Regions from separate parts of the Nocardia sp. NPDC059180 genome, predicted to be linked through region 1. Evidence: riboswitches for the same ligand, from Rfam matches in the RefSeq annotation. Region 1 holds a riboswitch; each other region holds the start of a gene.
What was found. A riboswitch is a leader RNA that binds a small molecule or an ion and turns the genes downstream of it on or off. The one in region 1 is predicted to bind S-adenosylmethionine.
Positions count from the first base shown of each region.

Region 1 (4,900 bases):
TCCGGTTCTACGTGGTGGATTGGGATCCGTCGAAGTTCGAGGCGCTCGGGGCCGGTGGCGCGGCGGCGCGGGAGTACTACGAGTTCCCGGAAACCGCGGTCACGTTGGTCGGTGTGGCGGCGTTGTTCACGCCCGAGCATCTGATCGAGGTCGAGGGTGTCGCGGTGGTCGCGTAGGGGCAGGTAGCGGCGATCGAAAGGTGTTGCGCTGTCCAGCGCTCGCGCGGTCCGGCAGGTCTGCAACAATCGAAGCCGTGACCGATGCCGACACACCGACCGCCGAACGACGGCCCGGCGACAGTTGGGCTACGCAGTTCTTTCGCTGTCACCTGCCGATGGTGATCGTGGCGCTGGTCATTCTGGTGGCGATCGTGTTCGTGGCCTCGGAACGCTGGCGCCGCGGTGCGCTGTTCTTCGGCGGCGCCACTCTGCTCGCGGCTACCTTCCGGCTGTGCCTGCCGACGGCGCGGGTCGGCTTGCTCGCGGTGCGCAGCAAACCGTTCGACGTCGGCGCGCTCGCGCTGCTCGGCAGCTCGATCGTGTTCATCGCGGCCACCATCAATACCCTCGGCGTCAGCTAGGGATAGCGGCGCGCCGGTCGTGGGGGTGATTCGGGTGAGCCCGGCCGTGTAGTAGAGCGAGGGCTGCGGCCGCGACCTGCCGGAGGTACAGGTGGCCTGCGGCATTGCCGACCTGGCCGCGAATCCGCGAACCTATCGCGCGTTGCGGGCCAGGTTCATGGTCTGGATCAGCAGCTTGGACACCGCAGCCGCCTCGGTGAGGAAGCCGTCGTGTCCGTCGCGGGAGTGCACGACCTCGAGGCCCTGACAGCCGGGCAGCCCGTCGGCCAGCTCCTGCTGGGTGTAGAGCGGGTACAACCGGTCGGAGTCGACGCCGCCGACCACGCACGGCACCGGCGTGGCCGCCAGCGCCGCTGCGATACCGCCGCGACCGCGACCGACATCGTGCCGGTTCATGGCCTCGCTCAGCAGCACGTAGGTGGCCGGATCGAAACGCTTGCACAGCTTTTCGGCCTGATACTCGAGGTAGCTCTGCACCGCGTATCGCCCGCCGCGCCACGGATCCTCATCGCCCTGGGCGTTGTTCTCGAAGCGATGATCGAGTTCGCCTTCGGTGCGGTAGCTCAGATGGGCGATGCGCCGCGCGATCCCCATGCCTGCGGTCGGGATGCGGCCGGTGTCGTGGTAGTCGCCGCCCTGCCAGTGCGGATCGGCCTGAATAGCGGCGATCTGGGTGGTCTGGGTGCCGATCTGGTCGGCGGTGGCGCGTGCACCCACCGCGAGCACCAGCGCCGCCGAGACTCGTTCGGGGGCGCCGACCATCCACTCCAGGACCCGCATGCCGCCCATCGACCCACCGACCACGGCGGCCAGGCGTTCGACGCCGAGCAGGTCGAGCAGCACGGCTTCGGCGGTCACCTGGTCACGGATGGAGATCTCCGGGAACCGAGAACCCCACGGCTTCCCATCGGGTGCTGCCGAGGACGGCCCGGTGCTGCCTTTGCAGCCGCCGAGCACATTGATCGCCACGACGCACCACTCGTCGGTGTCCAGCGGAGCGCCGGGACCGACCATGCCGTCCCACCAGCCTGGCTGCGGATGAATGTCGTCGGGGTGGCCGACCACATGAGAGTCGCCGGTCAGGGCATGCTCCACCAGCACCACATTGTCCAGCTCGGGTGACAGCTCACCCCAGCGCTGCACGGCCAGGTGCACATCGGGGACGATCTCGCCGTTCTCCAGCGCGATATCCCCGACGGCGATGGTGCCGAGCCGCCCGTCCGGCGGCGGCAACTCGGCCGCCGTCACACGGGCGGTCCTGCGGTCGGCACTCACGGTCACGTCGCCGCCGCCGTGAATCCTGCGTGGAGGTCGGTGAGGATGTCGTGGATGCCTTCGATGCCGACGGCGAGGCGGATGAGGCCGGGGGTGACGCCGGCGGCGAGCTGCTCGTCTGGTGTGAGTTGGGAGTGGGTGGTGGAGGCGGGGTGGATGACGAGGGAGCGGACGTCGCCGATGTTGGCGACGTGGGAGTGCAGGGTGAGGGCGTCGACGAATTTCTTGCCTGCGTCGATGCCGCCGCGTAGTTCGAAGGACACGATGGCGCCGACGCCTTTGGGGGCGAGTTGTGTGCCGCGTTCGTACCAGGGGGAGGTGGGTAGTCCGGCGTAGGCGACGGATTCGACGTCGGGGTGCCCAGTCAGGTATTCGGCGACGGCGAGGGCGTTGGTGACGTGGCGTTCGATGCGCAGGCTGAGGGTTTCGATGCCTTGGGCGATGAGGAAGGCGTTGAAGGGTGAGACTGCGGAGCCGAGGTCGCGTAGCAGTTGGACGCGGGCTTTCAAGGCGTAGGCGGGTGCGCCGAGGTCGGCGAAGACGGCGCCGTGGTAGCTGGGGTCGGGGGTGGTGAACCCGGGGAACCGTGACTGTCCGTTGGCGTCGGTGATGGTCCAGTCGAAGGTGCCGCCGTCGATGATGACGCCGGCCACGGCGGCACCGTGGCCGCCGAGGTATTTGGTGGCGGAGTGGACGACGATGTCGGCGCCGTGGGTCAGGGGCTGGATCAGGTAGGGGGTGGCGACGGTGTTGTCCACGATCAACGGCACACCCGCCGCATGCGCGACCGCGGAGATACCGGGAATATCGAACACCACGCTGCTCGGGTTGGCGACGGTCTCGCCGAAGAAGGCCTTGGTGTTGGGCCGGACCGCGGCCTTCCACTGCTCCAGATCATCCGGATCGTCGACGAAGGAAACCTCGATACCCAGCTTGGGCAGCGTGTAGCGGAAAAGGTTGTAGGTGCCGCCATAGAGGTGCTGGCTGGACACGATGTGATCACCCGCGCCGGCCAGGTTCAGGATCGCGTAGGTCTCGGCCGCCTGTCCGGAGGCCACCAGCAGCGCCGCGACACCACCTTCCAGGGCGGCGATTCGCTGCTCCACCACGTCCTGGGTGGGGTTCATGATGCGGGTGTAGATGTTGCCGGGCTCCGCGAGCCCGAACAGTGCCGCCGCGTGATCGGTATCGCGGAAGGCATAGGAGGTGGTCTGGTAGATCGGCAACGCGCGGGCGCCGGTGCTCTCGCACGGGGCCTGACCGGCATGGATCTGCTTGGTCTCGAAGGACCAGGCTGCGGTCGGATCGGGCACGGTGGCGTCGGTCAAGGCATGCTCCAAAGGTTGTTCGCCGGGATTACTGGGTTATCTGTGCGCGAGCGACAAACAACAACAACACATCTCGGTGACCTCCTACGTGCGCGCTTGCTCCCGGCTCTCGGGAGCCCGGTCCTCACCCGGAGCACCCCACCGCTGCAGGAGGGTTGCCGTCCAGCTAGCCGGGGCTTGGCACTGGCTCTCATGACCTGACCGCCATCGTAACCGGCGGGCCCTCACGGCCCGAACCCCGGCTTCCCATGCTCGGGATCGGCGGCGGGTGAGCTGCGGTGGAATCGACGGCGAACCGTAATCCGGCTCACACCCTGACCTACCCGCACAGTGAGGTCGCCAGCAGCAGTACGCTCGTCTTGTTTGCACCAGACGTCTCGCGGACAACACGAGGCGTATACGTTGTCTGTTGAACAGCTGGGGTCCGCTCACAAGCGTGTTCGCCTGGCCGTGCAATAAGGGCACCATCCTAGGAGGACACGAAGATCCATGTCCAAGATCAAGGTTGAAGGCACCGTCGTAGAACTCGACGGCGACGAGATGACCCGGATCATCTGGCAGTTCATCAAGGACAAGCTGATCCACCCGTACCTCGATGTGAACCTCGAGTACTACGACCTCGGCATCGAGTACCGCGACAAGACCGACGACCAGGTCACTGTCGACGCTGCGAACGCCATCAAGAAGCACGGCGTCGGCGTGAAATGCGCGACCATCACCCCCGATGAGGCCCGTGTCGAAGAGTTCGGCCTCAAGAAGATGTGGCGCTCGCCCAACGGCACTATCCGCAACATTCTCGGCGGCACGATCTTCCGCGCGCCGATCATCATCTCCAACGTTCCGCGCCTGGTACCTGGCTGGACCAAGCCGATCATCATCGGCCGTCACGCCTTCGGTGACCAGTACCGCGCCACCGACTTCAAGGTGTTCCAGGGCGGCACCGTCACGCTGACCTTCACCCCGGAAGACGGCAGCGAGCCGATCGTGCACGAGGTCGTGAAGATGCCCGAAGACGGCGGCGTCGTCATGGGTATGTACAACTTCAAGAAGTCGATCGAGGACTTCGCGCGGGCATCGTTCAACTACGGCCTGCAGCAGAACTACCCGGTCTACATGTCGACCAAGAACACCATCCTGAAGGCCTATGACGGCATGTTCAAGGACACCTTCCAGGAGGTCTTCGAGGCCGAGTTCAAGAGCCAGTTCGAGGCGGCGGGCCTGACCTACGAGCACCGCCTGATCGACGACATGGTCGCCTCCTCCATGAAGTGGGAGGGCGGCTACGTCTGGGCCTGCAAGAACTACGACGGCGACGTGCAGTCCGACACCGTGGCGCAGGGCTTCGGTTCGCTGGGCCTGATGACCTCGGTGCTGCTGACCCCGGACGGCCAGACCTGTGAGGCCGAGGCCGCGCACGGCACGGTCACCCGGCATTACCGTCAGCACCAGCAGGGCAAGCCGACCTCGACCAACCCGATCGCGTCGATCTTCGCCTGGACCCGCGGCCTCGAGCACCGCGGCAAGCTGGACAACACCCCCGAGGTGATCGGTTTCGCGCAGACCCTCGAGGACGTCGTCATCAAGACCGTCGAGGGCGGTCAGATGACCAAGGACCTCGCGCTGCTCGTCGGCGGTGACCAGGGCTACCTGAGCACCGAAGAGTTCTTGGCCGCGCTGGATGCCAATCTGGCACGCGCCACCCGCTGAGCTGATCCGC
Region 1 is NZ_JBHZBU010000009.1:159,501-164,400, reverse strand. Features, by position in the region: gene ACFXNW_RS25260 (RidA family protein) at 1-176, shown strand, start outside; gene ACFXNW_RS25255 (DUF3017 domain-containing protein) at 335-580, shown strand; gene ACFXNW_RS25250 (homoserine O-acetyltransferase) at 713-1,861, opposite strand; gene ACFXNW_RS25245 (bifunctional o-acetylhomoserine/o-acetylserine sulfhydrylase) at 1,858-3,183, opposite strand; SAM riboswitch class IV at 3,271-3,381, opposite strand; gene ACFXNW_RS25240 (NADP-dependent isocitrate dehydrogenase) at 3,673-4,890, shown strand.

Region 2 (4,900 bases), on a different contig from region 1:
CGTCAAGCTGATCCTGCACGCCCTGCACGAGAACAATCTGCCGTTCATCAACAATGGCGACCCGGTGCACGTCGGCGAGATCAGCACGGGCGCGTCGCTGCTGGTGATCCTCGGCGTTCTGGTGGTCACGGTCGTCGCATCGGTGGTCAGCCCGCGCGGGCGCGCCCAGCAGGCCGTGGCCAACGCACGCAGGCACGCCACCGAATACCTCGACCTCGGCTACACCACCGACCAGGCCGAACGTGATCGCGTGTTCGGGCTGCTGCGCAGTGAAGAGCAGCGGCTACGGGCGCTGCCGGAGAAGTATCGCCGCCGGATCCGGCAGGAGGACGAGCTGATGGACTTGCTGCGACGGGCTCATCGCAGCCACGACGAAGCCGTGGCGTCGCGCCGCTAGTTGCTGCCACCAGCGACTACGGTGCCGATCCGCGGTGTCGCGTGCATCGCGGACCGCGCGCCTGGCACGATGTCACCCGTGCAGCCGAGTCCCGACACCACGATGCCCGACACTCCGGTCACCGCGCCACGTTCGCCCCGCCCCGGGATCCGGGTGACGGCGGCCGTGCTGCTGGCGGCCCTGCTGGTGCCGGTGCTGGCCGGATGCCTGCGGGTGCAGGCGTCGATGGGTGTGTCGTCCAACGACCGGGTGTCCGGACGCATCGTGGCCGCGGTGATCCCGGCCAACCCCGAGGACAAGGGCCCGCAGTTGAAGGCGCCCGATTCGCTGGCCACGAAGATGCGGGTCGAGCCCTACAGCCAGGACGGCTACACCGGCAGCCAGGTTTTCTTCGACGACCTGTCCTTCGGTGAGGTGCAGCAGCTCGGTCAGCTGTCCGAACAGACTCAGGGCATGTTCCAGTTGCAGTTCCAGCGCACCGGTGACCTGGTCAGCCTCAACGGCAGGGTGGATTTGAAATCGGTGCCGCCGCACGGCTCGGACGTGCAGTTCAGCATCGCGTTCCCGGCCAGGATCGCCAAGACCAACGGCACCCGCGAAGGCGATTCGGTGGTGTCGTGGAAGCTGCCGCCGGGTGATGTGACGAATATGCGCGCCGAGGTCAGCTACGCCGACCCCAACACCCGGTCCTTCGCGGGCTGGGCGGGCATCGTCGGTGGTATCACCCTCGCCGTCGCTGCCGTCGTCGCAGCCCTCGCCTACGTCAACCGCAACCCGGCCCCACCGAATGCCCCGGCCCCCAACTTCGATATCGGGCGTTGGTGGCGCGAAGTTCGCAGTAGGTGAGATCGGGGACGACGACCGCGGTTCGCGCGGGTTCGGGAATCGCGGTGGCCGGATGCGCTGTCGCGGTATGGAACCTGATGACGATGCGCCGCCTGATTCCGGGTCCGTCTGTGGACGAGTCCGTTGCAGTCTGTGTCCCGGCCCGGAACGAGGCGCGGCAGCTGCCTGAGCTGATCGCCGATCTGCGTGAGCAGACGGGGGTGCCCGGGCTGCGGGTGCTGATTCTGGACGACGGTTCTACGGATGGCACCTACCAAGCGGCAAAACGGGCTGCCGGTGACGATCCGCGAATCACGGTGCTGCGCTGCGCCGACGAACCCGAACCGGGCTGGACTGGTAAAGCGGCCGCGTGTGCCCGGCTGGCAGCTGCGGCCGATGCTGCGGTGTTGGTGTTCGTGGATGCAGATGTGCGGCTGGCCCCCGCCGCGATCGCTGCGGCAGTGAATGAACTGCGGGCGGGTCAGGCGGCTCTGGTGTCGCCCTGGCCGCGACAGCTCGCGGCCTCGCCCGCCGAACACCTGGTGCAGCCGCTGCTGTGCTGGTCATGGGCCACGACGTTGCCGGTGTCGGTGGCCGACCGGGGAACCCGGCCGTCGATGGCGGTGGCATGCGGGCAGTTCCTGGTCTTCGACGCCGAGTCCTACCGGACCATCGGCGGTCACACGGCGGTGTCGGGCAGTGTCACCGAGGACCTCGATATCGCCAGGACGTTGCGCCGAAAGGGCATGCGGACCGCCGTGGTGGCGGCCGGACCATTGGCGAGCACCCGCATGTACCACGACGCCGCCGAGCTCGAGGCCGGCTACACACGGTGGCTCTGGTCCGCATACGGCGGGTCGGCAGCCGGCGGGCTCACGGTGGGAGCCATTGCCGCCCTGGTCTATTGGCTGCCGCCGCTGGCTGCCATTGCCGGACGTGGAGACATCCGACGCGCGGGCCTGCTCGGCTATGCCGCGGCCGTCGCTGGACGCCTCGCGGCTCGCGCCCTCGAAACCGGTGCGGCACCGCACCGCGACGACATCACCGCAGCACTGGCACATCCGTGCTCGGTGGCTATGTACCTGTACCTATGGGCCAGGTCCCGCCGCGCCCTACGTCGCGGTGCGCTCGCGTGGAAGGGTCGGCGGATCGCGCCGTAATGCGATACGCCCGGGAGCCGGCTTTCGGTCGCACCGACCCCGGTTCGCTCACGGCACCTCGGTAATTCCACTGTCGGCAGAGACAGGAGCGGTCGCCGCTCCGAATGGTGCCGAAGACGGCGGCGAGGACACGCAGGTCAGGCCGTCGACACAGGCGGACATTCACGATATTCCCGTGACCGCGTCCGGCACGTTACCTCGGATCCGACCGTGTCACTTGCGGCGCGCGCCGGGTGCGCGGGACAAGAGCTGAACTCACCCTGATTACTACCATTGTGCTGCGGTTTCCCTGCGACGCATGATGATTCGGCCCGATCGGATACCGCACCGCGTCCGGTCCGGCGAGACCATCCAGAGCGACCGAGAGACCTGGCTCGTCGACGTCGCAGCAACCCCCCGGTCACCGGGTGCGGGTGCTTCCGCCGGGACCGATGGAGGCACAGATGAAAGACGCCGACAAGGCCGCAACTACGAACGGAGCGCACAGGTGACCCGATCTCGACCCCGGGTCGCCGCGTTGACCGGCGCGCTGCTCGCCGCCACCACACTCGCCGGCTGCGGATCCGGTACTTCGGCACCGGACGCCGCGGCCGGGCCGCCACAACCGGGCGGAATTCTGCGCTACGGGCTTTCGGTGGCGCCGACCTGCGCGGATCCGGCGCAGGCGAGCACCAATCAGACGATTTACGTGGCCCGGCAGGTGGTTGATTCGCTGACCGATCAGGATCCGGAAACCGGTGAGCTGAAGCCATGGCTGGCCACCGGCTGGGAGGTGAGCCCGGATGCGAAGGTGTTCACCTTCCACCTCGCCGACGGGGTGAGTTTCAGCGACGGGACGCCACTGACCGCGGACTCGGTGCGCAAGACCTTCGACTCGATCGTGCGGACGCTCGGCGCGGCCAAGGCACCGCTCGGCACCAGCTACCTGACCGGCTACGTCGGTACGACCGCGGTCGACCCGTTGACGGCGCGAGTGGAGTTCAGCGCCCCGAACGCCCAGTTCCTGCAGGCGTCCTCGACCCCGCAGCTGGGCATCCTCGCCGACGCCACGACCGCGCGGTCCGCGGAGGATCGGTGCGCCGGCGCGGCCACGGTCGGGTCGGGGCCGTTCAGCTATGCCGACTACCGCCAGGACGTGTCCGCCACGCTGGTGAAGCGCCCCGGCTACGGGTGGGGCTCGGCGGTGTTCGGCCATCAGGGCGAGGCGTATCTGGACCGCATCGAGTTCACCGTTGTCCCCGAGTCGGGTGTGCGGACGGGTTCGTTGTCTTCGGATCAGCTCGACGCGACCAGCGACGCACTGCCGCAGGACGCACCACAGATCGAGGCGACCGGCGGCCGGGTGCTCAGCACCGCCAATCCGGGGATTCCGTTCGGATTCCAGCCGAATGTGACCCGCGGCCCGCTGCGCGATCCCGCGGTGCGGCAAGCACTGCTGACCGCGATCGATCGACAGGAGCTGGTCGATACCGTGCTCGGACCGCAGTTCCGGCCTGCGACCAGCGCACTGGCGTCCAGAACGCCCGGCTATCTGGATCTTTCACAGCGCATCGGTTTCGATCCCGACGCCACGCGCGCGGCCCTCGACCGTGCGGGCTGGGTGCGCGGTGACGACGGTATCCGGGTGAAGGACGGGCAGCGCCTGGGTTTCGCAGTGACGTTCAGCCAGGTGTTCGCCGGTAATCAGGCGATCCTCGAGCTGATCCAGCAGCAGCTGCGCACGGTGGGCATCGATCTGACGCTCGATCTGGTGTCCAACGCGGAATACACCGCACGCCAGAGCAGCAAGGATTTCGACGCGCTCTACTACAACAGCACCCGCGCCGACGGCGATATCCTGCGCACCGGCTTCGGTCTCGACGGCCGCAACCTCAATGCCCGCGCACCGATCCCGGCACTCGACGATGTGCTCACCGCGCAGCTGGGCGCGGTCGACTCAGAAACACGAAAGGCATTGATCCAGCAAGCCCAGCAGCAGGTACTCGATGCAGGTCTGTGGATCCCGACTGTCGAGCTGTCGCAGGCAATCGGCGCCGGTGCGGCGGTGCAGGACCTGAAGTTCGAAGCGTCGGCGCGGCTGCAGTTCTACGACGCCTGGCTGAGTGGACGCTGATCATGGCCAGATATGTACTGCTGCGGGCGGTTTCCGCGGTGTGGGTGCTGTGGGCGGCGTTCACCATCTCCTTCGTCGTGCTGTACCTGTTGCCCGCCGATCCGGTGGCCATCGCGGCCGACGGCGGCGGTGGAGGTACTCCGGTCGACGCGGCCGCCCTCGCCGGCATGCGGGCCAGATACGGGCTGGATCAACCGCTGTGGGAGCAGTACCTGAGCTCGCTGTCGCATGCGGTGCGCGGCGATTTCGGCCGATCCATCGCCACCGGACAGCCGGTGAGCGAGGCGATCGTGGACGCGCTGCCGTCGACCCTCGCTCTGACCGGACTGGCCCTGCTGTTCGCGGCTGTCGGCGGAACCGCGCTGGCGTTCGCCGCGACCTATACCCGCACGCCCTGGCTGCGCG
Region 2 is NZ_JBHZBU010000003.1:605,118-610,017, forward strand. Features, by position in the region: gene ACFXNW_RS13205 (TerC family protein) at 1-397, shown strand, start outside; gene ACFXNW_RS13210 (LppM family (lipo)protein) at 500-1,243, shown strand; gene ACFXNW_RS13215 (glycosyltransferase) at 1,321-2,382, shown strand; SAM riboswitch class I at 2,727-2,820, shown strand; gene ACFXNW_RS13220 (ABC transporter substrate-binding protein) at 2,870-4,495, shown strand; gene ACFXNW_RS13225 (ABC transporter permease) at 4,498-4,900, shown strand, end outside.
Region 2: it holds a riboswitch for S-adenosylmethionine, as region 1 does, so the genes downstream of both, ACFXNW_RS13220 (ABC transporter substrate-binding protein) here and ACFXNW_RS25245 (bifunctional o-acetylhomoserine/o-acetylserine sulfhydrylase) in region 1, are expected to answer to the same signal.

Region 3 (4,900 bases), on a different contig from region 1:
CTCCGGACCCATCGCGCGATGGGTGGTGGTAGCCGGATGAGTGATCAGGGTCTTGGCGTCGCCGAGATTGTTGGACAGGTCGACGATGCGCAGCCGGTTCAGCACCTCGAAGGCACGCTTCTTCGCCTCGTGCTCGGGCGCCTTCAGCTCGAAGGTGACCACGGTGCCGCCGCCGCTCATCTGACTCGCCGCCAGGTCGTATTGCGGATGCGAATCCAGGAACGGGTACTTCACCCAGCTCACCGAATCATTGCCCTCCAGGAAACGTGCGATCCGCAGGGCCGATTCGGTCGAATGGCGCACCCGCAACGGCATGGTCTCCAGGCCCTTGAGCAACGTCCACGCGTTGAACGGACTCAGCGCCGGACCGGTGTGGCGCATCAGGTTCTTGACCGGACCGCCGATGTAGTCCTCGGCGCCGAGGATCGCACCGCCGAGTACCCGGCCTTGTCCGTCGATGTGCTTGGTACCGGAGTACACCACCACATCGGCACCGAGTTCGAAGCCGCGCTGCAACAGCGGCGTCGCGAAGACGTTGTCCAGCACCACCTTCGCGCCCGCGGCATGCGCCATCTCGCTCACCCGGCGCACGTCCACCAGAGTCTGCATCGGGTTGGCGGGCGTCTCGAAGAACACGGCCGTGGTCGGCACCGACAGCGCCTGCTCCCACTGGTCGAGGTCTTCACCGTCGACAAAGACCGTCTCCACACCCCAGCGCGGCAGGATCTCGTTGCACACCACGAAACAGGAGCCGAACAGGCTGCGCGCGGCGACCAGCCGGTCACCCGCGCCGAGCAGCGCACCCAGCGCGGTGAACACCGCGGCCATACCACTCGCGGTGGCGAAACACGCTTCCGCGCCGTCGAGCAGCCGCATCCGCTCCTCGAACATGGCGACCGTGGGGTTGCCGTAGCGGGAGTAGACGAAATGCTCGACCTCGCCAGTGAACGCGGCCTCGGCCGCTTCAGCGCTCTCGTACACGAAACCCGACGTCAGATACAGCGCTTCGGAGGTCTCCTCGAATCCCGAACGCCGCACTCCGCCGCGCACACCGAGTGTGGCGGGCCCGACGCCCTCCGGCAGCGGCCGGTTGAACGCGCCGCCGGTGATCACGACTGCCGCCAGGGCAGGCCGTCGGCGCGCCAACCGGCGACACCTCGGTGACCGAACTCGTCGAGCGGGCCTTCGAAGCCCTCGCTGACGTTGTATGCGGGCTCGATACCCGTGCTGGTCGCGACAGTCGCGGCATGGGCCGAACGCTGGCCGGAGCGGCACAGGAACACCACGGGGGCATCCGGATCGCGACCATCGAGGACGGTGCTCAGTTGCTGGGCGAACTCGGTATTACGCGCACCGGTGCCGTCGACCCATTCGATCAGCACGGTCTGCCGATCAATGGCGCTGGTATCCGGGATGCCGACGAATCTCCATTCGGCCTCGGTCCGCACGTCCACCAGGACCGCCCGTGGATCGTCGCGCAATATCTCCCACGCCTGTTTCGGGGTGATGTCGCCGGCATAAGTCATGTGTGGCACCTTCCTCGAGAATCCGCACTTGCCGCATCTGGCTTCGATGCGTGCCAGGTCGTCACCCGGAGCACCCCACCGCGGAGGAGGGTTGCCGGCCAGCGAGCCGGGGCTTGGCGCTGGCACTCATGACCTGAAACGAGATTGCCTGGCCAGGGGTTGTCGTGTCAAACCCCCGATCAGGGGCCTGCGCAGGGGCTCAGTGACAGACCAGCCACTCGTTATCGACGCGCCGCAGCTGCCAGGTTCCGGTCGCCTCGTCTCCGTCGACCTTGCTGGTGACCGTCGCCGTCGCGCTGTCGCCCTCGACCTTCATATCTTCGAGTTTCGTGATTTCTATGGCTTTTCCGGTCTCGCCCTCGTCCAGCCTGCCCGCCATCGGTGAGCGCTTCGGGTCGAAGTCCGGGCAGGCCGCTTCCTTCGGCGGCACCAAGCCGTAGCGCGAACTCGCATCGCCGAAATCACGCACCGCGGCGGCGACCCGGTCGGCCTCTGTGACATTTTTCTCAACCGGCGACACCAGCTCGGAGATCACGATGACGGCGAGCACGATCGCCGCGATCGCCGCCGCGACGATGAACGGCACCATCGAGCGGGTCGAATCGTCGGATTCCTGCCCGTCGGCCGGCGTTTCCCCGCCCTTGTCCGCACTCGAATCGGCCGGCTGCTGATCGCTCATGAATGACGATGATCCCTGGTCCCCGAAGTAGGCCGGACATGCCCCCGATAGAATCGGCGGGATCGCGGCCGGTGCCGTACAGGTGAAATCCAGCCGTGCATCAACTTAGCCTAAGCTAAACAGGACGCCATTTACTGTCTCAACCATAAAGGTGCGCGTAAACGATGACCGAACAGACCGCAGCTGCACGCCCGCTCCGCATCGCAATCGTGGGTGCCGGACCGGCCGGTATCTACGCCGCCGATGCGTTGATGAAGTCGGATGCGGACGTGTCCATCGACCTCTACGAGCGGATGCCCGCGCCGTTCGGCCTGATCCGCTACGGCGTCGCGCCGGACCACCCGCGCATCAAGGGCATCATCACCGCGCTGCACAAGGTGCTGGACAAGCCGCAGGTGCGCCTGCTCGGCAATATCGACTACGGCTCCGACATCACCCTCGATGACCTGAAGGTCTTCTACGACGCGGTGATCTTCTCCACCGGCGCCAACGCCGACCGCGCGCTGCCGATCCCCGGCATCGACCTGGACGGCTCCTACGGCGCCGCCGACTTCGTCTCCTGGTACGACGGGCACCCGGATGTGCCGCGCACCTGGCCGCTGGAGGCCGAGAAGGTCGCGGTGCTCGGCGTCGGCAACGTCGCGCTGGATATCGCGCGCGTGCTGGCCAAGACCGGCGATGAACTGCTGCCGACCGAGATCCCGCCGAACGTCTACAAGGGCCTGAAGGAGAACAAGGCCGTCGAGGTGCACGTCTTCGGACGTCGCGGCCCGGCGCAGGCCAAGTTCACCCCGCTGGAACTGCGCGAGCTGGATCATTCGCCGACCATCGAGGTCATCGTCGACCCCGAGGACATCGACTACGACGAGGGCTCCGAGGCCACCCGCCGCCACTCCAAGCAGGTCGACATGGTCGCCAACACCCTCGAGCAGTGGGCCATCCGCGATCAGGGCGACCGCCCGCACAAGCTGTACCTGCACTTCTTCGAGTCGCCCGCCGAGGTGCTCGGTGAGGACGGCAAGGTCGTCGGCCTCAAGACCGAGCGCACCCAGCTCGACGGCACCGGCAACGTCAAGGGCACCGGCGAATACAAGACCTGGGACGTGCAGGCCGTCTACCGCGCGGTCGGCTACCTGTCGCAGAACATCACCAACCTGCCGTTCGACGATCAGGCGGGCGTTGTCCCCAACGAGGCCGGTCGCGTCCTTGCCGACGAGAACGCCGACGACGCGAGCCGCTACATGCCGGGCACCTACGTCACCGGCTGGATCAAGCGCGGCCCGGTCGGCCTGATCGGCCACACCAAGGGCGACGCCAACGAGACGGTGGCCTGCCTGCTCGACGACAGCAAGAACTTCGTCCCCGCCGAGCGGCCCGAGCTCGAAGCGGTGCTCGAGTTCCTCGAGAGCAAGGGCATCCCGTTCACCACCTGGGACGGCTGGTACCGCCTCGACGCCCATGAGCGCGCGCTCGGTGAGCCGGAAGGCCGTGAGCGGGTCAAGGTCGTCGAGCGTGAGGACATGCTGCGCGCCAGCGAGCCGCACAAGGTCTGAGCGCTACCCGCTCGGGGGAAGCGCGAAACACGACGCTGAGGCATGCTGTACAGGTGTTCGATGCCCATGTCCACATCATCGATCCGCGGTTTCCGCTGATCGAAAACGAGGGCTACCTGCCGGAGCCCTACACCATCGACGATTACCGAAAGCGTATGTCGCGCTTCGATGTCGCCGGTGGCGCGGTGGTCAGCGCTTCCTTCCAAGGCAGCGATCAAAGCTATCTGCGGGCGGCGCTGGCCGAGCTCGGTGAGGGCTGGGTCGGCGTCACCAGGCTGCCCCTGGATACCAGCGACGACGAGATCGTCGAGCTGGACCGTGTCGGGGTGCGCGCGCTGCGGTTCAACCTCAAGCGTGCAGCCGCCGATATCGCCGCGATGACGTTGCAGGCGATCCGGGCTTACGAGCTGGCGGGCTGGCATGTCGAGGTCTACATCGACGGCCAGATGCTCGCCTCCCTGCAACCGGTCATCCTGAAGCTGCCTGCCCTGTCGATCGACCATCTCGGCATGTCCGAGGACGGCCTGCCCTACCTGCTGGATCTGGTCGATCGCGGCGCCAGGGTCAAGGCCACCGGCTTCGGCCGCGTCGATATGGACGTCGCCACCGCCCTGCGCCGCATCCACGCGGTCAGCCCCGAGGCGCTCATGTTCGGCACCGATCTCCCCGGCACCCGAGCCGGGCGCCCCTTCGAAGACTCCGACGTCGACCTGCTCTGCGACGTCGTCGGCACCGATATGTACAAGGTCCTCGAGAACAACGCCCGCGCCTTTTATCGGCTTCCGCCCGTGGAACGTGCGGTCCCTGACCCCGATCCGACGCTTCCTCTGCACGCACCGCCCGAACCGACTCTGCCGCTGCGGCGTTCGGATCTACCGAAACCCGAAATGCTGGATACGGTTCCGCTGCCGATCGTGGAGTGATCCTGGCCGGGCTGTCCGAACAGCTCGGGAGAGTGGTTCGCGGGCGCGCCCCGCGAACCACTCGACCCACCGTTCAGCGGCAGTGAACCTTGAAGGTCTGCCACTTGTCGTCAGCGATGAGGCCGCCCCAGTCGATGCACTGGCCCTTCGCCTCGACCGTCACCGGACCCGCGTACTCCTTGTACTGGTCGTCGTCGATGACCTCTTTGTCGTGGTCGG
Region 3 is NZ_JBHZBU010000011.1:170,204-175,103, forward strand. Features, by position in the region: gene ACFXNW_RS27925 (O-succinylhomoserine sulfhydrylase) at 1-1,113, opposite strand, end outside; gene ACFXNW_RS27930 (rhodanese-like domain-containing protein) at 1,110-1,526, opposite strand; SAM riboswitch class IV at 1,546-1,660, opposite strand; gene ACFXNW_RS27935 (hypothetical protein) at 1,726-2,205, opposite strand; gene ACFXNW_RS27940 (FAD-dependent oxidoreductase) at 2,370-3,758, shown strand; gene ACFXNW_RS27945 (amidohydrolase family protein) at 3,812-4,681, shown strand; gene ACFXNW_RS27950 (spore-associated protein A) at 4,755-4,900, opposite strand, start outside.
Region 3: it holds a riboswitch for S-adenosylmethionine, as region 1 does, so the genes downstream of both, ACFXNW_RS27930 (rhodanese-like domain-containing protein) here and ACFXNW_RS25245 (bifunctional o-acetylhomoserine/o-acetylserine sulfhydrylase) in region 1, are expected to answer to the same signal.

Region 4 (4,900 bases), on a different contig from region 1:
CGCGCGGACCTCGCGGTCGGCATCGAGGGCACGGAAGATCTCCGGCAGCTCGCGCCAGAAGTCCGGGCCCATGGCATTGCCCTTACCGGGACCGGTCAGGGTGACCTGCGCGACGTGGTCGGTGGTTTCGACGGTGAAAGCCTGCCATTCAGTCATCTGTACAGCGTATACACGCCGATCACGGCGTCGATACCGTGTGGGATAGAACCTGTTATCACTGAACCGGCGCCCCCGAAGGTGTTCGCACTACCCTGGATTCATGCGCAGGTCACTTCCTCCGGTCGCCTGCCGGGTTGCGGACACCCTGATCGCCCGCGGCCACCACGGCGTCATCGTCACTCATCAGGATCGCCCCACCGCGGCCTCCGCTGCCGCCCGAGCCCTCGGCGTCGATATCGGCGCCATCGCCGAAGCCCGCCTGTTCCTGCTCGACGACGATCCGGTCCTGCTGCTCGTCTCCGGCGAACACGAGGTCGACCTCGATCGCACCGGCGAACGCATGGAAGGCACCCTCACCCCGGCCCCCGACGATCTCGTACTCGAAGTCACCGGCCATCCCCTCGACGCCGTCGCCCCCGTCGGCCATCCCACCAATATCCCCACCTGGGTCGACACCGCCCTGGCCCGCCATCGCGAACTGTGGGCCGCGGGCGGACATCCGGATGCGGTGTTCCGCACCACATTTCGAGAACTGGTGCGTATCACGGCCGGTCTTCCGATCGACGTCGATTGATCGGGCCGCGCGATGCCGCGCTGCGCAACCACCAGGTACAGCCTGGACGGGCGACCTCGAGGAGCCCGGTTCGCGGCCCGGCTCGCGTTTCCGTGGCCGCTGCGTACGCCGAAGGCAAGCAGTGGTCGCGGAAACGCGAGCCTCCCCGGGGCCGCGAACACGCCGCGACGAAGGAGCGGCAAAATCAACACAGTGACCGACGCGCATTCAGAACCGACAGCCACGGGGGCGGAGGCGGGACTGCGGGTGCCCGATGATCTGAGCGGGATCACCGCGGAGCAGTACCGCGCGTCCATGCGCCACTATCCGTCGGGGGTGACGGTGGTGACGCTGTGTTCACCGAAGGGGCCGGTCGGATTCACCGCGACCTCGTTCGCGTCGTTATCGCTGGAACCGCCGCTGGTGTCGTTCAATATCGCGCACACCTCGTCGAGCCTGGAGGCGATGAGCGAAGCGGATTCGGTGGTGATCCATTTCCTCGGTGAACATCAGCGCCACATCGCCCAGCGCTTCGCCCGCAGTGCCGCGGAGCGGTTCACCGACCGATCGCTGTGGACCACACTCGATACCGGCGAGCCGGTGCTGCACGGCACGCCGATCTGGCTGCGCACCACCGTCGAACAGCGCATTCCGATCGGCGACCACACCTTCGTCGTCGGCCGGGTGACTCGCGTGCACGACGCCACGGAGGAGAAGCCGGCGGCGGCGCCGTTGCTGTACCACAACGGCCGCTACTACCGGCCCACTCCGCTCGACGAGGACTGACGAACTCCCGGCCGCGATGACAGGGTATTCCGCGGTCAGCCGATGAGGCAGGGAGTCGCTCCGTCACCATCGACGCCGGTGAACGGCCTGGTTTCCGGGCTCGGATTCCACAGGCCGTCAGTGCGGGTGTAATTCCATGACGGGCCGTCGTGGACAAGCGCGGCGATCGCCGAGATCAGCCGGTCCACGTCCGTAGAGCTGGTGCCCAATCCGATACTCGCGCGCAGCGCACCGTCGAGCCCGAGACGAGCCAGCAGTGGGTGCGCGCAGAAGCGGCCGTCGCGCACGCCGATGCCGTGTTCGGCGGACAGATAGGCGGCCACCTCGCCGGGCGCGAAACCGTCCAGCGTGAAGGCGACGATGCCGACGGTGTCGGGGCTGTCGGACCAGATGCGCGGCAACCGCACGCCGGGGATGGCACACAGACCGTCCCGCAGCCGCTCGGCCAGCAGCCGTTCATGTGCGATCGCCCGGTCGGCGTCGATGTCGGCCAGCGCATCGCAGGCCGCCGCCAACGCCGCGACGCCGAGCACATTGGGCGATCCGGCCTCGTGTCGCTGCGGCGCGGGCGCCCACTCGGTGCCGTCGACCCGTACCTCACGCACCGCACCGCCTCCGGCCAGGTACGGCGGCGCCGCGTCGAGCCAATCCCGGTTGCCGACGAGCACTCCGGAACCGAACGGCGCGTACAGCTTGTGCCCGGAGAAGGCCAGGTAGTCGATGCCGCACTCGCGCAGGCTGATTCGACGGTGCGGCGCCAGTTGCGCGGCGTCGACGAGGATACGGGCACCACACTGATGGGCGATCTCGGCCAGCCGCGCCAGTGGCAGGACCTCGCCGGTCACATTGGAGGCGCCGGTGATGGCAAGCAGCGCAGCCGGTTTCGCACAGAGTTCGGCTACCACACGGCGGACCGTCTCGTCGACCGTATCCGCCGCGGTCACCACCCGCCGCCCACGCCGTTCCCAGGGCAGGAAATTGGCGTGATGTTCGACATCGAGCACCACGGTGTCGCCGGGCACGCAGGCGGCCAACAGGTTCAGCGAGTCGGTGGTGTTGCGGGTGAAGACCACAACCTGGTCGTCGGTCGCGTCGAGAAAGCGGGCGACCGAACCACGGGCGGCCTCATAGCATTCGGTGGAGATCCGCGAGGCGTAGCCCGCGCCGCGGTGCACGCTGGCGTAGTAGGGCAGCAAACGCTGCACCCGGTCGGTGACCTGAGCCAGCGCCGGTGCGCTCGCGGCATAGTCGAAATTGGCGTACGTGCAGGTCCCGCCCTGTACCAGGGGGACATGGAGGTCGTCTCCGGAGACCCGGGCGAGGGGGGCACAGGTCTGATCGAACACAGCAGTCATCACGTCATCCCGTCGGCTGAGGGACCCGCGAAAAGGGGAGTTTCATCGAGTCCGCGCTTGCCGCGCCCGGTCGGGCGTCGGCCCGGTCGTCACCCGGAGCACCCCACCGCGGAGGAGGGTTGCCGACCAGCTAGCCGGGGCTTGACGCTGGCACTCATGACCTGATCCGAGGCTGACAGACCGGCCCCGCTGCTGTCAACCCGGTCGCCGCTGCGGGTACCGTGGACAACTGGTCACCAGGGCATTCGCCGTTTGCCCATTGGTAACCCTCGTATGAAACAACCGTCTTCGAGAATTAGTTGGTGAGGCCGTACCGCCGAACATGGTTACTGCCGGACAGTGCTGAGGAAGGTGGGCCGGACGTGATGCTCCAGCCGCAGATCGACACCGATGGTTCGGTCGAGGAGCTCGATCCGCTGCGACGCTCAACCCTCGCCCCACCTGCGCGAACACTGGTCGACATCCTCGCTGACACCGCGCGCGCCCATCCGGACGCACCGGCCATCGACGACGGCGACACCGCGCTCACCTACACCGAACTGCTGGCCGAGATCGCGGTCACGGTCGAACGCCTCGCCGCGGCCGGTGTGCGCCGCGGCGACCGGGTCGGTGTGCGGATGCCCTCGGGTACCCGTGAGCTCTACGTCACGATTCTTGCTGTGCTGCACGCGGGTGCGGCCTATGTCCCGGTCGACGCCGACGACCCGGATGAGCGAGCCCGCCTGGTTTTCGGCGAGGCTCGGGTCACCGCGATCGTGACCGCCGCGGGTATCGAGCCGACCGAGCACGCGCAGCCGATCCCAGCATCCGCCGAGCAAACCGATGGCCCGGCGCAGCCCTCCCCCACCGATGACGCGTGGATCATCTTCACCTCCGGCTCCACCGGAACCCCGAAAGGTGTTGCGGTGACCCATCGCAACGCCGCCGCGCTCGTCGACGCCGAGGCTCGGCTTTTCCTGCGGGACGCCCCGATCGGCCCCGGTGACCGTGTGCTGGCCGGACTCTCGGTCGCCTTCGACGCCTCCTGCGAGGAGATGTGGTTGGCCTGGCGGCACGGCGGCTGCCTCGTTCCAGCGCCGCGCGCATTGGTGCGCACCGGTGCCGATCTGGGTCCGTGGTTGGTACGGCATGAGATCAGCGTGGTCTCCACGGTGCCGACGCTGGCGGCGACCTGGCCCGCCGAGGCTCTGGAACCGGTGCGGCTGCTCATCTTCGGTGGCGAGGCCGTGCCGCCCGAACTCGCCGAACGCCTGGCAGGTGACGCGGAGTCCGAGCGAGAGGTGTGGAACACCTACGGCCCCACCGAAACCACGGTCGTCGCGTGTTCGGCACTGCTGGACGGAAAGTGGCCCGTACGCATCGGGTTGCCGCTGGACGGCTGGGATCTGGCCGTCGTCGATGCCGCCGGTAATCCGGTCGGCGAGGGCGACTCCGGCGAACTGGTGATCGGCGGTGTCGGCCTGGCCCGCTACCTCGATCCGGCCAAGGACGCCGAGAAGTACGCGCCGCTCGCCTCGCTCGGCTGGGAACGCGCCTACCGCAGTGGCGATCTGGTGCGCAACGACAGTGCAGGACTCGTCTTCATCGGCCGCGCCGACGACCAGGTCAAGGTGGGTGGCCGTCGCATCGAACTCGGCGAACTCGACAATGCCCTGCAACATCTGCCCGGTGTGAGCGGTGCGGCCGCCGCGGTGCGCACCACCACTGCGGGCAATCAGATCCTGGTCGGCTACCTCACCGGAACCGCACCCGACTACGACGTGAAGACCGCCCGCACGCTGCTCGCCGAACAGCTGCCCGCGCCGCTGGTCCCGCGCCTGGTCGTGGTGCCCGAACTGCCCACCCGCACCTCGGGCAAGGTCGATCGCGACGCACTGCCCTGGCCGGTCGCGGGCACCGACGAGAATGTGGACCACGGGCTCACCGGGACAGCCGCCTGGGTGGCGGAACTGTGGAGTTCGATTCTCGGCGCCGAGATCACCGGCGCCGACGCCGATTTCTTCGATCTGGGCGGCGGATCGCTGTCGGCGGCCCATTTGGTGACCGC
Region 4 is NZ_JBHZBU010000001.1:747,733-752,632, reverse strand. Features, by position in the region: gene ACFXNW_RS03490 (crotonase/enoyl-CoA hydratase family protein) at 1-156, opposite strand, end outside; gene ACFXNW_RS03485 (YbaK/EbsC family protein) at 260-733, shown strand; gene ACFXNW_RS03480 (flavin reductase family protein) at 1,028-1,498, shown strand; gene ACFXNW_RS03475 (aminotransferase class V-fold PLP-dependent enzyme) at 1,534-2,853, opposite strand; SAM riboswitch class IV at 2,902-3,015, opposite strand; gene ACFXNW_RS03470 (Pls/PosA family non-ribosomal peptide synthetase) at 3,219-4,900, shown strand, end outside.
Region 4: it holds a riboswitch for S-adenosylmethionine, as region 1 does, so the genes downstream of both, ACFXNW_RS03475 (aminotransferase class V-fold PLP-dependent enzyme) here and ACFXNW_RS25245 (bifunctional o-acetylhomoserine/o-acetylserine sulfhydrylase) in region 1, are expected to answer to the same signal.